2 linked regions of the Allocatelliglobosispora scoriae genome follow. Each later gene encodes a partner of the first gene's protein in a complex. Links are inferred from orthologs where the notes say so. Each region holds a gene or a part of one and is shown in the gene's direction. Other genes may lie near its edges. The genes, in order: uvrB and pcrA.

Region 1 (7,578 bases):
ACGAGCAGCGACGGGCGGCCGCGGACATCCTGATCGACAACAACGGCACCCCCGAGGAGCTGGCTGCCCAGGTGGACGAGGTCTGGACGACGCTGCGGGCCCGCCTGAGCTAGATCGCGTCGTTTCCGGGAAGCCGGCCCATCCCGGTCTCAGCGGAGGGCCACCTTCCCGGACCGAGCGCGATCATCCCCTGGCGCTCCCACCCGGCGCGCGTGGAACTCCCGCGCGGCACCTTCGCCCGGCATCCCCTGCGCTTCCACCCGGCACGCGTGGAACTCCCGCGCGGCATGCGTGGCACTCCCGCGCGGCACGTCATGCAGCAAAGCGTGGCCTCGCGAAGCGAAATGGCCGCGCTCTGCTGCACAACGTGTCAGGAGACGGTGCGGGGGAGGGCTGGGAGCTTGGACTTCACGTCGAGGTCCAGGCGGCCGAGGCCACCCGTCTTCGTCCGGATCTCGATCCGGTGCACGACCCCGGTGCTGTCCACCCAGTAGCGCAGCCGGGCATAGCCGCTCGGCAGCCCGATGTCCTGCTGCCCGGGGATCTCGAAGACCGCGACCGGCACCTTGCCGATCATGTCGGCGCGCAGCCGGTGCGCGGCCTTGCCGAGCGAGACCGGGTCGTCGCGGCTGCTCACCGCGAGCGACAGCGCCTCGTGCAGCAGGACGTCGATGTCGGTGACGGCGACCTTGATGCCGAGATCGCTCCACTCGTTCGTCACCCATCCGCCCCGCGGCGGCTGCGGCAGGGGCGGATCGGTCTTCTGCTGCTGGAACTGCTTGATCGAGATGCCCTTGCGCCCGGCGAGGACCAGCACGTTGGACGTGGGCTCGTCGAGGTTCCGCGCGTAGAGGTAGGCGAGGCCGGTCCGCCAGTCGAGCCAGCCGGACGCCTCGATCAGGCCGCCGCCGCCGACCGGCATCGTCACCGTGACGTGGCCGCCCCCGGCGTTGAGGTTGCGCTGGCGCATCCGGGCCAGCGCCTTCGCCTCGACGGTGGTGACCGCCCGGGGTTTGATCATGCCGCCGCCGAGGACGTCGATCGTCGTCAGCACCGGCCGATCATCGCGCTGCAGGTCCACCTGGACGGAGATCTCCTGGGTGAGCAGGGCCTCCATGCGCAGCAGCCGGGCCGCGCCGTCCAGGTAGTAGGCGACCGCACCGCCGTGCGCGGCGAGCGAGTTCGGTGCGGGCGGTGAAGCACTGGGTGATGCGCTGGGCGAGGCCGAGGCCGTCGCGGACGGAGCGGCAGCCGAGGAGCCGGGCTGGACCTGGCGGACGCCCTGCACGGCGGGGGACGCCGGGGGCTGCGTCGATGCCGAGCTCGGCGGAATGGTCGCGGAAGGGCTGGCCCAGGGGCGCAGGGGGATCACCGCGGGGCCGATCATCACCTCGACCGGGGTGCCGAGGACGTTGTCGTGGCGCAGCCAGCGGGCGTCGAGCTGCTCCAGCAAATCGGTCCGGTCCGGTTGGTTCGCCGCGACGGAGAAGATCAGCGCCAGCAGGCTGTCGACCGGGTCCGGCTTGTCCTTGATGAGCTGGCCGAGGGGGCGTACCCGCCAATTGTCGGACGGCGGCGTGGCCGGCGGCAGCGCGGGATCGCCCGCGCCGCTCGGACCCGGGCTGGGTGTCGCGGCCGTGCCTGGCGGCTTGCCGATGCGGTAGGCGACCACCCCCGGCGACGCCTGGAGCAGGATGTTCGGGCTGCCGGAGCGGGTGTTGCTGGTGGAGAGGTAGATCAGCGGGCGCTGCCAGTCGACCCAGCCCGCAAAGGTGATCTCCGAGCCGGTCTTGCCGATGGTCCCATGGATGCCGGCCCGGGCGTCCTGGAAGTTGTGCAGCCGCATGCTGCCGAGCTTCTGCAGGTCGGTGCCGTTGAGCGGCCGACTGCTCTCGGGCTTGGTCTCTGGCGTCGAGCACGATCGCAGGCCCTGGCTCATCCCGGCGAGGGCGCCGAGCGCGAGGACCGCGACGACGATGAGGGAGAGGGAGCGGCGACGGCCGTTGGGTCGGGTTGCCTCCACGCGAGGAGAACGCCGCAGCGCGCAGATCGGTGACGGGCAAAATAAGGACGCTCGCGGCGGCCGTGTGCGCGTAAGCGCAACCGCACAGGTGCGCTCACCGGCCCTTGGCGATGTGCCACGGCAGGAGCTGCAACCCGGCGCCGAGGGGACCGGCCGGTGTGGAGGTCCGGTCATCATCCCCGGTCGGCCGCCGCGAGCGGCCTACGAATCGAGGGTAATCGAGTCGACCACGACACACAATCGCAATATTGCAGCGAGGTGGTCACGTATAGTCCCGTGCTTCCTGTCCGGTCCGACAAAGGCTGTCATACCCACGGCGTAGGTTGATGGGCATGGCACTCGAGATCCCACGCGTCGACGGCACCTTCCGGGTGGTCAGCGAATTCGTCCCCTCCGGTGATCAGCCGACCGCGATCGCGGAGCTGGAGCGCCGGGTGCGGGCGGGGGAGCGGCAGGTCGTGCTGATGGGCGCGACGGGCACGGGCAAGAGCGCGACGACCGCCTGGCTGGTGGAGAAGCTGCAGCGCCCCGCGCTCGTGCTGGCACCCAACAAGACCCTCTGCGCGCAGCTCGCCAAGGAGTTCCGCGAGCTGATGCCCCACAACGCCGTCGAATACTTCGTCAGCTACTACGACTACTACCAGCCCGAGGCCTACATCCCGCAGACCGACACCTACATCGAGAAGGACTCCTCGATCAACGAGGAGGTCGAGCGGTTGCGCCACTCGGCGACGATGTCGCTGCTGACCAGGCGCGATGTCATCGTCGTCGCGACCGTCAGCGCGATCTACGGTCTCGGCACGCCACAGGAGTACCTCGAGCGCGCCGTCAAGGTCAGCGTCGGCGAGGAGATCGACCGCGACAAGCTGCTGCGCCGCCTGGTCGACATCCAGTATTCGCGCAACGACATCGCGTTCAACCGGGGCACCTTCCGGGTCCGGGGCGACACGCTGGAGATCATCCCGGCCTACGAGGAGTTGGCGCTGCGGATCGAGCTCTTCGGCGACGAGGTCGAGCGCCTCTCCTACCTGCACCCCCTCACCGGCGACGTGGTCCGCGAGGTCGACCAGATGCTCGTCTTCCCGGCGACGCACTACGCGGCCGGTCCGGAGCGGATGGAGCGCGCGGTCCGCGACATCGAGGTCGAGCTGGAGGAGCGCCTCGCGGAGCTGGACCGTCAGGGCAAGCTGCTGGAGGCGCAGCGGCTGCGGATGCGCACCACCTATGACATCGAGATGATGCGCCAGGTCGGCTTCTGCTCCGGCATCGAGAACTACTCCCGCCACATCGACGGCCGGGGTCCGGGCAGCCCTCCGCACTGCCTGCTCGACTACTTCCCCGACGACTTCATCACCGTCATCGACGAGTCCCACGTGACGATCCCGCAGATCGGCGGGATGTACGAGGGTGACGCCTCCCGCAAGCGGATGCTGGTCGAGCACGGTTTCCGGCTCCCGTCGGCGATGGACAACCGGCCGCTGCGCTTCGACGAGTTCCTGGAGCGGGTCGGGCAGCAGGTCTTCCTCTCGGCGACCCCCGGCCCGTGGGAGCTGCGGCAGTCCGGCGGGGAGTTCGTCGAGCAGGTGATCCGCCCGACCGGCCTCGTCGACCCGCAGGTGGTGATCAAGCCGACCCGGGGCCAGATCGACGACCTGATCCACGAGATCCGGCTGCGCACCGAGCGCGACGAGCGCGTCCTCGTCACCACGCTGACCAAGAAGATGTCCGAGGATCTCACCGACTACCTGCTGGAGCAGGGGATCCGCGTGCGCTACCTGCACTCGGAGGTCGACACGCTGCGCCGGGTGGAGCTGCTCAAGGAGCTCCGCATGGGCGAATACGACGTCCTCGTCGGCATCAACCTGCTCCGAGAGGGTCTCGACCTGCCCGAGGTCTCCCTGGTGGCGATCCTCGACGCCGACAAGGAGGGCTTCCTGCGCAGCGGCACGAGCCTCATCCAGACGATCGGCCGCGCGGCCCGTAACGTCTCCGGCGAGGTCCACATGTACGCCGACAAGATCACCCCGTCGATGGCGAAGGCGATCGAGGAGACCGATCGGCGCCGGGCCAAGCAGGTGGCATACAACGAGGCGGCCGGTGTCGAGCCGCAGCCGCTGCGCAAGCGCATCCACGACATCCTCGACGACATCTACCGAGAGGCCGAGGATACCGAGTCGGCGCTCGGCGGGCACGGCCCCGGCGGTGCGATCGTCGGCGGCGCCGGGCGGCAGCTGTCGCGGGGCAAGGCACCGACACCGGGCACGCGGTCGCGCGGCGGCAAGGTCGAGGCCAACTCGCAGGGCATGGCCCGCGATCAGCTGATGACCCTGATCGCCGAGCTCAACGACCAGATGCTCGCCGCCGCCCGGGAGCTGCAGTTCGAGCTGGCGGCCCGGATCCGCGACGAGATCCACGAGCTGAAGAAGGAGCTCAAGATCATGGCTGAGGCCGACTGACGGCGGCATCCGCACCGGCCGCGCAGATCTGCGGCCGGTGCGGATGTCACGGTCGGGTGATGCCGACCGCCCGGTCGATCCAGTCGGCGATCCGCTCCAGGAGCTCTTCGGTGGCCGCGTTTTCGGCGTGCCCGAACTCCCGCTCGATCCAGATGGAGCGCGGGTCGTTGGCCGCGGCGAAGAGGGAGTAAGCGTGCTCCACGGGGAAATACGTGTCGGCGTCGCCGTGCACCACGAGCAGCGGTGTCGGCGCGATCCGGGCGACCACCTCGGTCGGTGACTCCGGCACCGGGTTCCAGCCCCGGCCGGAGATCCGCGTCCGGAGGGCGACCCTGCCGAGGAGGCGGCCCAGGCGGCGTTCGATCACCCAGTGCACCCGCCGCATCGGCGTGGTGCCCCGGTAGTACCACCGGGCCGGGCTGCTCACCGCGACGGCGGCGGCCACCCCGCGGACGAGCGCGGCGTGCCGGACGACGACGGAGGCGCCCATGGAGAAGCCGATCGTGACGATCTCCTTGTAGCCCAGCTCGCGGGCCCAGGCGACGGCCGCCTCCAGGTCGTGGATCTCCTGGTCGCCGACGGTGGAGGAGCCGCCGGAGCGGCCGTGCCCGCGGAAGTCGAAGCTGATGACGCCGGCGCCCCGGTTGAAGACGTCGGCCGCTCTGCGTACCGCCGGTCGGCGCCAGGAGCCGGTGAACCCGTGCGCTATCACCAGGGCGAGTTCGGTGGGGCCGGGCTGGTGGTTCGCGGAGATGAGCACACCGTCGATGGTGCGCAACAGGTCATGCCTAGTGCCCAAGGCTGGCTTCCTCCACCGGCGCCCCGGCGGTCACGTCGATGAAGTGCTCCATCAGCGGCGGCGTGGCGAAGTAGGGGCCGATCAGACCGCGCCAGACGCCGAAGCGCTCCGACTCCCGGAAGTTCTGCGTGTGTGCCTGGACCGAGTCCCACTCGACGATGAGGATGAACCGGGTCGGGGTCTCGATCCCCCGGGTCATCCGCACGCCGTGGCAGCCCGGAGTGCTGGCGAGAACGTGGTGACCCTGCTCATAGGCGGCCGCGAAGTCGTCCTCCTGACCGGGGACGATGTCGAAAATAGCCACTTCCACAACCATTGGAGGATCTTTTCACACTCGATTTCAGCCCCGGAAGCGGACCCGAGTAGGTCATCATGGAGAATAATGTTCGATCGGGAGGGGAGTATTCCCTCGCGGCGGAGTCGTCAGCACGGCCTGCGCATAGAGGCCCGGTTCCGTCGGTCACGGGATTTTCCGTGGCAGAAGAGACCTCCGGTGGTTTTGCGCTGCCTACCGGAGGGTTAATTTATGAACGTGTCCAGCCTTGAGTGGGGCGTCACCCTCGTCGGCCTCATGGTGCTGTTGCTCATCGACTTCGTCATCGTGGCGCGACGGCCGCACGAGCCCTCCATGAAGGAATCGACCCTCTGGGTCCTCTTCTATGTTGCGCTGGCCGTCGCGTTCGGGGTCTACGTCTACGGCAAGCACGGTGGCACCTACGGTGGCGAGTTCTTCGCCGGCTGGCTCACGGAATACAGCCTCTCCATCGACAACCTCTTCGTCTTCGTGATCATCATGGGCCGGTTCGCCGTCCCCCGGCAGTACCAGCAGAAGGTGCTGCTCATCGGCATCGTGATAGCGCTGGTCCTGCGTGGCGCGTTCATCGCCGCCGGTGCCGCGGTCGTCCAGCAGTTCTCCTGGGTCTTCTACATCTTCGGTGCCTTCCTCGTCTACACGGCCTACACCCTGCTCCAGCACGGTGAGGACGACCCGGACGACTTCAAGGAAAACGTCATGATCCGGTGGGCACGTCGCGTCCTACCTCTGACGGACAAGTACGACGGGTCGAAGATCACCATCGTGGCGAAGAACGGCAAGCGGCTCTTCACGCCGATGCTCATCGTCTTCCTCGCGATCGGCACGACCGACCTGATCTTCGCGCTCGACTCCATCCCGGCGATCTTCGGGCTCACCAAGGAGCCCTACCTGGTCTTCACGGCCAACGTCTTCGCGCTGATGGGTCTGCGCCAGCTCTACTTCCTGCTCGGCGGCCTGCTCAGCCGGCTGGTCTACCTCTCCGTCGGCCTCGCCGCGGTGCTCGCCTTCATCGGCGTGAAGCTGGTCCTCGAAGCGCTCGCGACCAACAATCTGCCGTTCATCAACGGCGGCGAGCCGGTCGGCTGGGCCCCGCACATCCCGATCTGGCTCTCCCTCACGGTGATCATCGGGACGCTGGTGATCGCGACGATCGCGAGCCTGGTCAAGTCGTCCCGCGACCGCAAGATCTCGTCGCCCCGCAGCGCCTGAGCCACGTTTTGCAGCAAACCGTGGCCTCGCGCGGCGATATGGCCACGCTTTGCTGCAAAACGTGACCGGGGGTGCGGCGTGACCCGGGGCGGCGTGCTCCGGCGTGCGGCGTGAGCGCGGTCGGCGGCGTGGCTACAGCGGGACGCGGGCGGCGCTGACGAGGTCGGCGAAGCGGTCGCCCGTCAGCTCCTCGATCACCACGTGGCCGACCGAGGACGAGGCGTGCAGCATCACCCGCTTGCCGTTGCGAGGTGCCGCCGCGACGATGCCGACGTGGTGCACGGGCTCGCCGGGCCGGGCGAAGAAGTAGAGGTCGCCGGGGCGCTCCTCGCCGAACTCCACCGGCGTCGTGGCGAGCGCCTGGTCGCAGGCGTCGCGGGGCAGCACGACACCGTGCCGCCGCCACGACAGGTGCACCAGCCCGGAGCAGTCGATCCCGAAGGGCGTCATGCCACCCCAGACATAGGGCGTGTCCCGCAGCCGGGTCGCGGTCATCAGCACGTCACGCGCCGCCGGCTGCCGCTGCGGCACGGGGGTCAGGTCCAGCGCGCGGCCCCACAAAGGCTCAACCTCGCCGGGTACGCCCACCGCCCACCACTCGTCGCCCAGCGTGTCGCCGTCACCGTCGCGATCGTCGTCGCCCTCGTCGGCGAGGTGCCGCCGCCCGGGCAGCGTGATCGTGCGCAACCGCGTACCGAGGACCACCCCGCGCAGCACCAGATCGCCGTCGGGCGCGTCGCGCAGCGTGGTCGCCGTCGCCGCGACGAGCAGGTCC
Region 2 (7,712 bases), 2.5 Mb from region 1 along the record:
CCCATCTTGCCACAGCCAACGGGGTGTGCGCGAGCCCTCCCAGCAAATGGGAGAGCTCGCGCACACGGCGATACGCATACCGGGAGATGAATCCTTACGGCAGGCGCGTGATCCGGTTGGCAGCCGTCGGGGAGACCGGAGCCGCCCCGAGGTAGGCGACGAGCGCGTCCACGTCGAAGCCGGGCGCGAAGACCCGACCGGTGCCGAGCTTCAGGTTGGTGAAGCCGTCACCGCCGTTGGCGAGGAAGTCGTTCGTCGTCACCTTGTAGGTCGCCGCGGGGTCGATCGGCGTCCCGTTGAGCGCGATGTTCGACACGCGGGAGCCGAGGGGGCCGGAAGCGGTGTAGGTGTAGGTGAAGCCGCTGCTCACCTGCAGGATGCGCGTGGTGCTCTGGCCCGCGTACCCGGCGAACTGCTGCTCCAGCACCTCCTTGATCTGCGCTCCGGTGAAGGCCTGCGTGACGACCAGGTTGTTGAAGGGCTGGACCGTGAAGGCCTCGCCGTAGGTCACCGCGCCGGCGGGCTCGCCACCGGGCGAGGCCGAGTAGGCGATGTCGGCCCGGACGCCGCCGGGGTTCATGAGGGCGATCACGGCACCGTTGGACGCCGCGGTGTAGGCGAGCTGCGCGTCGGCGATGACATCGCCCATCACGCTCTCGCCGCTCGGCAGGGCCGTGCGGGTGATGTCGGCGGTGATGGCGCCCACCACGCGGTTGGCGAGCGGTGCGACGGCGACGCGGTACTTGTCGGCGATCACCTTGGCGGCCGGGTCCACCAGGGCGGGGTTGCGCACGAAAACGCCCGGCGCGGAGGTCTGCCAGGTGCCGTCGGGGTTGCGTACGCCGTTCTCCGCGATCACGTTGCTCGCCGAGACGGACGTGAACTTGAAGGTCCGCTTGTCGAGCGTGTAGTCGATGTTCGTGACGAGCTGGCCGTTGGTGCCGGCGCTGGTCACGACCGTGCTGGCGCCCGAGGAGTTCGGCAGCGCGCAGGAGTAGAACCGGTGCGTGTGGCCCGAGACGACGATGCCGTAGGCCGGGTCGAGGCCGCCGACGATGTCGGTGATGGGTCCGGCGAACGAGGCACAGCTCGACGGGTCGGCCGGCGTGACGTTCTGCGTACCGCCCTCGTGGATCAGCAGCACGAGCGACCTGATGCCGATGAAGCGCAGCAGCTTCGCGTAGAAGTTGGCGACCTCGATCTCATCGCGGAACTCGACCGTGGTGATGCCGGCCGGGTTGACGATGGTCGGCGTCGCCTCCAGGGTCATGCCGACATAGGCGACCGGCACGCCCTGGACGATCCGCAGCGAGATCGGGTCGAGGATCGGCAGCTTGGTGTGCTTGTCGAGAACGTTTGCAGCGAGGTAGCGGAAGTCCGCTCCGCTGAACCCGTCGCCGTCGGCGCAGCCGTCGGTCGGGTGACAGCCGCCGCGCTGCAGGCGCTTGAGCTCGGTGATGCCCTCGTCGAACTCGTGGTTGCCCACGGAGCTCAGGTCGAGCCCGGCGTTGTTCATCAGCTCGATCGCCGGCTCGTCGTGGAACGCGGCGCTGACCAGCGGCGACGCGCCGACGAGGTCACCGGCGCCGACGGTCAGCGACGACTTGCCCGCTGCCGTCGCCTCCGAGCGCAGCCGCTTCACCAGCGTGGTGAGGTACTCCGCGCCACCCGCGGGAGTGCCGTTCACCGCCGCGCCGCTGCCGGTCGGCGGGTCGATGGCGCCGTGGAAGTCGTTGAACGCGAGCAGGTTGCCGCGCGCGGTGAGGGCCTGTGCCGTGGCCGCCCCGTAGGTCACCGAGACGGGGGTCATCGGGGTCCAGCGCTCCGCAGCCGCAGTGGGCTGCGAATTCGCCAGCGGTAGCGTGGCGATGACCGCGGCAGCGAGGGCGGGAACGCCCAGGGTGCGAACGAGGCGGGTAAGCCTGGTTTGCGGTTGCCTCTGCCGACCAAGATCGGACATTGGGGATGCCTCCGATAGGAAGGGAAACGATCGTCACCGATCATCATGGTGCTCCGGAGGTAACAGCGCCAGGAGCGTTCGGTGTTGTCTTGATGGCGATGTCGGTGCGCCGGAATAGACTCGGCGCACCATGCATGCACTCTTTGACCTCCCCGCAGCCACACCCGCTGAGAGCGCCGCTTCGCCGTCGGCGGCCGTCGTGCCGTCATCGCCGGAGCCGAGACGCCCGGCCGTCGATCCGGAGAAGCTGCTGGAGGGTCTCAACGACCCGCAGCGTGCAGCCGTCATGCACAGCGGATCGCCGCTGCTGATCGTGGCGGGCGCCGGCTCCGGCAAGACCCGGGTGCTGACGCAGCGCATCGCCTACCTGCTCGCCGCGCGCCACGTGCACCCGGGCGAGGTGCTGGCGATCACGTTCACCAACAAGGCGGCCGGCGAGCTCAAGGAGCGGGTCGCGCAGGCGGTCGGCCCCCGGGCCAGGATGATGTGGGTCTCCACCTTCCACTCGTCCTGCCTGCGGATCCTGCGTGCCGAGCACGAGCACGCCGGGCTGAAGAGCACCTTCTCGATCTATGACGCGGACGACTCGCGGCGGCTGATGACGATGGTCTCCCGGGAGCTCGACATCGATCCCAAGCGCTACCCGCCGCGCGGGCTCGCGGCGCAGGTCAGCAACTTGAAAAACGAGCTGATCGACCCGGAGTCCTTCACCCCGGCGGGCCCGCAGCAGCGCATCCTCGGCGAGGTCTACACGCTCTACCAGGCGAAGCTGGCGCAGGCGCACGCGCTGGACTTCGACGACATCATCATGCGCACCGTCCACCTGCTCCAGTCGCACCCCGACATCGCGGAGAAATATCGCCGCCGCTTCCAGCACGTCCTCGTCGACGAGTATCAGGACACCAACCACGCGCAGTACACGCTGGTCAAGGAGCTGGTCGGCCAGACCGGCGAGCTCTGCGTCGTCGGTGACGCCGATCAGTCGATCTACGCGTTCCGCGGTGCCACGATCCGCAACATCCTGGAGTTCGAGCGCGACTACCCGCAGGCGCGCACGATCCTGCTGGAGCAGAATTACCGCTCCACCCAGACGATCCTCACCGCCGCCAACGCGGTGATCGACCGCAACACCGGCCGCAAGGCCAAGCGGCTCTGGTCCGACCAGGGCGAGGGCGAGCGGATCGTCGGCTATGTCGCCGACACCGAGCACTCCGAGGCCGACTGGGTCGCCCGCCAGATCGACAAGCTCGCCGACGCCGGTGAGGCGCGCCCGGGTGACGTCGCCGTCTTCTACCGCACCAACGCGCAGTCCCGCGTCTTCGAAGAGGTCTTCATCCGCTTCGGCCTGCCCTACAAGGTCGTCGGCGGTGTCCGCTTCTACGAGCGCAAGGAGGTCCGTGACGCGCTCGCCTACCTGCGGTCGGTCTCCAACCTCGACGACACGGTCTCGGTGCGCCGCATCATCAACACGCCCAAGCGCGGGATCGGCGAGCGGGCTGAGGCGTGCGTCGAGGCGCTCGCCTCCCGCGACCGGATCTCGTTCGGCGCCGCGATGCGCCGCGCGGGTGAGGCGCCGGGCATCTCCGCGCGCGCGGCCAACTCGATCGGCGGGCTGGTGGAGCTGCTCGACGAGGCGCGGGTGCTCGCCGAGACCGCCCCGCCGGAGCAGGTTCTGGAGCTGCTGCTGTCGCGCTCGGGCCTGCTCGCCGAGCTGGAGACGAGCGTCGATCCACAGGACGAGGGCCGCCTGGAGAACCTGCAGGAGCTCGTCAGCGTCGCCCGCGAATACACCGAGCGGCTCGAGGCGTCCGAGGGCGATGAGCTGCCCACCCTCGCGGGGTTCCTGGAGCAGGTCGCGCTGGTCGCCGACTCCGACCAGGTCCCCGAGGACGATCCGGACCACCAGGGCGTGGTCACGCTGATGACGCTGCACACGGCGAAAGGGCTGGAGTTCCCGGTCGTCTTCCTCACCGGTCTCGAGGACGGCGTCTTCCCGCACCAGCGCAGCCTCGGCGACGCCAAGGAGCTGGAGGAGGAGCGGCGCCTCGCCTATGTCGGGATCACCCGCGCCCGCCGGCGCCTCTTCCTCAGCCGGGCGGTGACGAGGTCCGCCTGGGGGCAGCCGTCCTACAATCCGGCGTCGCGGTTCCTGGAGGAGCTGCCGCCCGAGGTGACGGATTGGGAGCGCACCCAGGGGGCGTACACCTCATGGGGTGGTGGGATCGGCGGGCGTGAGCGCAACGCGGGCGCGACCAGCACCTTCACCGGCGGCACGAGCCGCGCCGCGGCGATCGCCTCCAAGATCGGGATCGACCCGTCGAAGCTCGCGACCGCGAGCGACCTCGCGGCCGCCTCGGTGCCGTCGCTGGCGGCGGGCGACCGGGTGCTGCACCAGCGCTACGGCATGGGCCGGGTGCTCGCGGTCGAGGGCAACGGCCCGCGCGCGCAGGCTCAGGTCGACTTCGGCGAGCAGACCGTCTGGCTCGTCCTTCGCCACGCCTCCATCGAAAAGATCTGAGAGCGGCCCGTCAATCGGCGCCTGGCGGCGTTGCTCGTCGCCTTGTGTCCAAAGGGCGCACACGGCGGCGCCGCGCGCCTTGCCGGCCGCCAATTGACGGGCGCTCTACGCTTCGGCGAGGGTGACCACGTTGGCGAGCAGCATCGCCCGGGTCATCAGGCCGACGCCGCCGGGGTTGGGGGAGAGGTGCCCCGCGACCTCGGCGACGGCCGGGTCGACGTCGCCGAGCAGCCGTGCCTTGCCGTCCGGGTCGGCCGACTCGACGCGCGTCACGCCCACGTCCAGTACGGCGGCGCCGGGCCGCACCATCTCAGGCTTGATGAGGTGGGGGACGCCCGCGGCCGCCACGATGATGTCCGCGCGCCGGGTGTGCGCCGCGAGGTCCCGGGTGCCCGTGTGGCAGAGAGTGACCGTGGCGTTCTCGCTGCGCCGGGTGAGCAGGAGCCCCAGCGGCCGCCCGACGGTGGTGCCCCGGCCGACCACGACCACCTCGGCTCCGTCGAGCGGCACGCCATAGCGGCGGAGCAGCTCGACGATCCCGAGGGGCGTGCACGGCAGCGGTGCGGCGACGCCGAGCACGAGGCGGCCGAGACTGATCGGGTGCAGCCCGTCGGCGTCCTTGGCGGGGTCGATGAGCTCGAGCACCCGGTTCTCGTCCAGCCCCCGCGGCAGGGGCAGCTGCACGATGAACCCGGTGCAGGCGGGGTCCGCGTTGAGCTCGGCGACGGCTGCCTCGACCTGGGCCTGGGTCGCATCGGCGGGCAGGTCGACGCGGATGGAGGCGATGCCGACCTCGGCGCAGTCGCGGTGCTTGCCGGCCACGTAGGCACGGGAACCCGGATCGTCACCGACCAGCACGGTCGCGAGCCCGGGCGTGATGCCTCGTGCGGCGAGCGCCGTGACGCGGGAGCGGAGCTCGTCCTTGACCGCCGCAGCGGTCGCCTTGCCGTCCAGGATCGTTGCGGTCACGTGGCCAGATCCTACCGACCGCCCCGGCGGCGGCGACCTCGGCCATTCATGATCGAAGTACTATCGATGTTGTTATGACTTTATGAACAAGCTCACCCTGTGTGCTCTGCGTTAATCGATTCCACAGCGTGAGACGACAAATAGGCACATAATTTCTGGGTTGCTACGACGGAGGAGCACGGACCTCTCTCGGCGACAGCGGCACGGGTTACGGCCTATTACGACATAATCCGGTACTATTCGCCCGACCGGCTGGGCGGCGTCCTAATACCAGGACGAGGGGAAGACAGGCAAGTCAACGTGCACCGATCGTCACTGACCTGTGATAGTCGAAGTTGTGCGGGCCACCTGCTCCGACCTACCTTTGCCGGACGTTGTGCGGTCGCCACCCCTCGCGGTGGTGACTACGCAGCGTGAGGACATGAGGAGGCTCAATGCAGGTTCGTAGGCTCGCTTCTTGGACCGCGATCCCGCTCGTCGCAGCGCTCGGCTTGGCGGCCTGCGGTAGCGGCAGCGACAGTGGTGGCAGCTCGGCCGGTGTGGTGAGGATCGGCATCGCCGAGCCCAAGCACCTGATCCCGACCAACACCTCGGAGGTCAGCGGTTCTCAGGTGCTGGCGGCGCTCTTCGCGCCGCTGGTCGACTTCGACGCGGACAACAAGCCCGTCGAGGTGCAGGCCGAGTCGGTCAAGACGACCGACAACAAGGTCTGGACGATCAAGCTCAAGGACGGCTGGACCTTCCACAACGGTGAGAAGGTCACGTCCGACAGCTACATCAACGCCTGGAACTACGGCGCCTACGGCCCGAACGCCCAGGACAACAACTACTTCTTCGAGAAGATCGACGGCTACGCCGCGATGAACCCGCTCGACCCCGACGGTACGGGTCCGCAGACCGCGCCGGCGCCGTCCGCCAACAAGCTCAAGGGCCTGGCGAAGGTCGACGACACGACGTTCACGGTGACGCTGAGCGCGCCGTTCAGCGAGTTCAAGTCGATCATCGGCTACACCGCCTTCTACGCGCTGCCGCAGGCGGCGTGGGAGTCCGAGGGCAAGCTGAAGGCCGACTTCGAGAACGCGCCGATCGGCAACGGCCCCTTCAAGATGAAGGGCACCTGGAAGCACGACCAGCAGATCGAGGTCGAGAAGTACGACGGCTACGCCGGCTCCGTCAAGCCGACGATCTCCGGTGCGCAGTTCAAGGTCTACCAGCAGCCCTCGGCCGAGTACGCCGCGCTGCTCGCCAACGACAACGACGTGATGAAGGCGATCCCCGCCGAGAACCTGTCGACCGTCGAGGGCGACCTCGGTGACCGCTACCTGCACAGCCCGGCCTCGGCGCTGAGCATCCTGGCGTTCCCGACCTACGACAAGAACTACTCGAACCCGAACGTCCGCAAGGCCATCTCGATGGCGATCGACCGCGACGCGATCGTGACCCAGATCTTCAAGGGCACGCAGAAGTCGGCGCGCTCGTTCGTCTCCCCGGTGGTGGCGGGTTACCGCGACAACACCTGCGGTGCGGCGTGCGAGTACAAGCCGGGCGACGCCAAGACGCTCTACCAGGCCAACCAGGGTCCGGCGAAGCTCACCATCAGCTACAACGCCGATGGCGCCGGTAACAAGGACTGGGTCGAGGCGACCTGCAACCAGCTCAAGACCAACCTCGGCGTCGACTGCACCGCGCTCGCCGAGCCGAAGTTCGCCGACCTGCTGACCAAGGTCCAGAACAAGGAAGCGGTCGGCATGTTCCGGATGGGCTGGTCCATGGACTACCCGTCGATGGAGAACTACCTCGGCCCGCTCTACACCACGCGCGGCTCGTCGAACTACTACGGCTACAGCAACCCGGCCTTCGACGCCCTGGTGGCGGAGGGCTCGGCGGCTGCGACGCAGGAGGCGGCGATCGCCAAGTACCAGCAGGCCGAGGACATCCTCGCGCAGGATCTGCCGGTGCTCCCGCTGCGCTTCGGCCAGAACAACTACGGCATCTCGACCAAGGTCAAGAATGTCGAGATCGACCTCTTCAACCGGGTCGACCTGATGAAGATCGAATACATCGGCTAGCCCAGCCGTAGCTCTCTTGTGGCGCTGTCCGGTCCCTTCCGGAGCCGGACAGCGCCACAGTCATGTCCGGCCAAGTTCTGCCACCCCCAATTTGGCGGAATCCACCGGGAACCCTCCCAAATACGGAGAGACTTGACACATGTTCCGCTTCATCGTGCGGCGCCTGCTCCAGGGGGTACTCACCTTCTTCGGGGCC

What was found.
Region 2: the proteins of uvrB (region 1) and pcrA are in contact, whole or in part, in a crystal structure (PDB 7EGT), measured with the Thermus thermophilus proteins. The link is inferred for Allocatelliglobosispora scoriae from one-to-one orthologs. Residues at the interface, in WP_096411307.1 of Thermus thermophilus: Glu23, Leu25, Arg26, Asp27, Gly28, Glu29, Arg30, Phe31, Arg55, Glu326, Asp327, Phe328, Glu379, Ser382, Gln383, His398, Gly400, Arg401; in WP_096412145.1 of Thermus thermophilus: His654, Arg656, Phe657, Gln666, Asp668, Glu669, Lys680, Arg681, Leu682, Ser683, Lys685, Tyr686, Ala687.

The regions. Positions count from the first base shown.
Region 1 is NZ_JACHMN010000002.1:1,639,259-1,646,836, reverse strand. Bases 1,979-4,917 are described here. They hold uvrB (excinuclease ABC subunit UvrB), read left to right. Parts: upstream 1,979-2,355; coding sequence 2,356-4,479; downstream 4,480-4,917. Other genes in these bases: F4553_RS13070 (alpha/beta hydrolase), read right to left, coding at 4,526-4,917; F4553_RS13080 (hypothetical protein), read right to left, coding at 1,979-2,023. Also shown: more of F4553_RS13080, read right to left, coding at 371-1,978; more of F4553_RS13070, read right to left, coding at 4,918-5,257; F4553_RS13065 (antibiotic biosynthesis monooxygenase family protein), read right to left, coding at 5,268-5,594; F4553_RS13060 (TerC family protein), read left to right, coding at 5,805-6,803; F4553_RS13055 (C40 family peptidase), read right to left, coding at 6,936-7,578. UniProt on the Escherichia coli protein: The UvrABC repair system catalyzes the recognition and processing of DNA lesions. A damage recognition complex composed of 2 UvrA and 2 UvrB subunits scans DNA for abnormalities.
Region 2 is NZ_JACHMN010000002.1:4,175,746-4,183,457, forward strand. Bases 1,712-4,784 are described here. They hold pcrA (DNA helicase PcrA), read left to right. Parts: upstream 1,712-2,090; coding sequence 2,091-4,478; downstream 4,479-4,784. Other genes in these bases: F4553_RS24625 (bifunctional metallophosphatase/5'-nucleotidase), read right to left, coding at 1,712-1,810; F4553_RS24635 (bifunctional methylenetetrahydrofolate dehydrogenase/methenyltetrahydrofolate cyclohydrolase), read right to left, coding at 4,584-4,784. Also shown: more of F4553_RS24625, read right to left, coding at 95-1,711; more of F4553_RS24635, read right to left, coding at 4,785-5,447; F4553_RS24640 (peptide ABC transporter substrate-binding protein), read left to right, coding at 5,882-7,516; F4553_RS24645 (ABC transporter permease), read left to right, coding at 7,656-7,712. UniProt on the Escherichia coli protein: A helicase with DNA-dependent ATPase activity. Unwinds DNA duplexes with 3'-5' polarity. Translocates on single-stranded DNA with 3'-5' polarity. Initiates unwinding more efficiently from a nicked substrate than double-stranded DNA.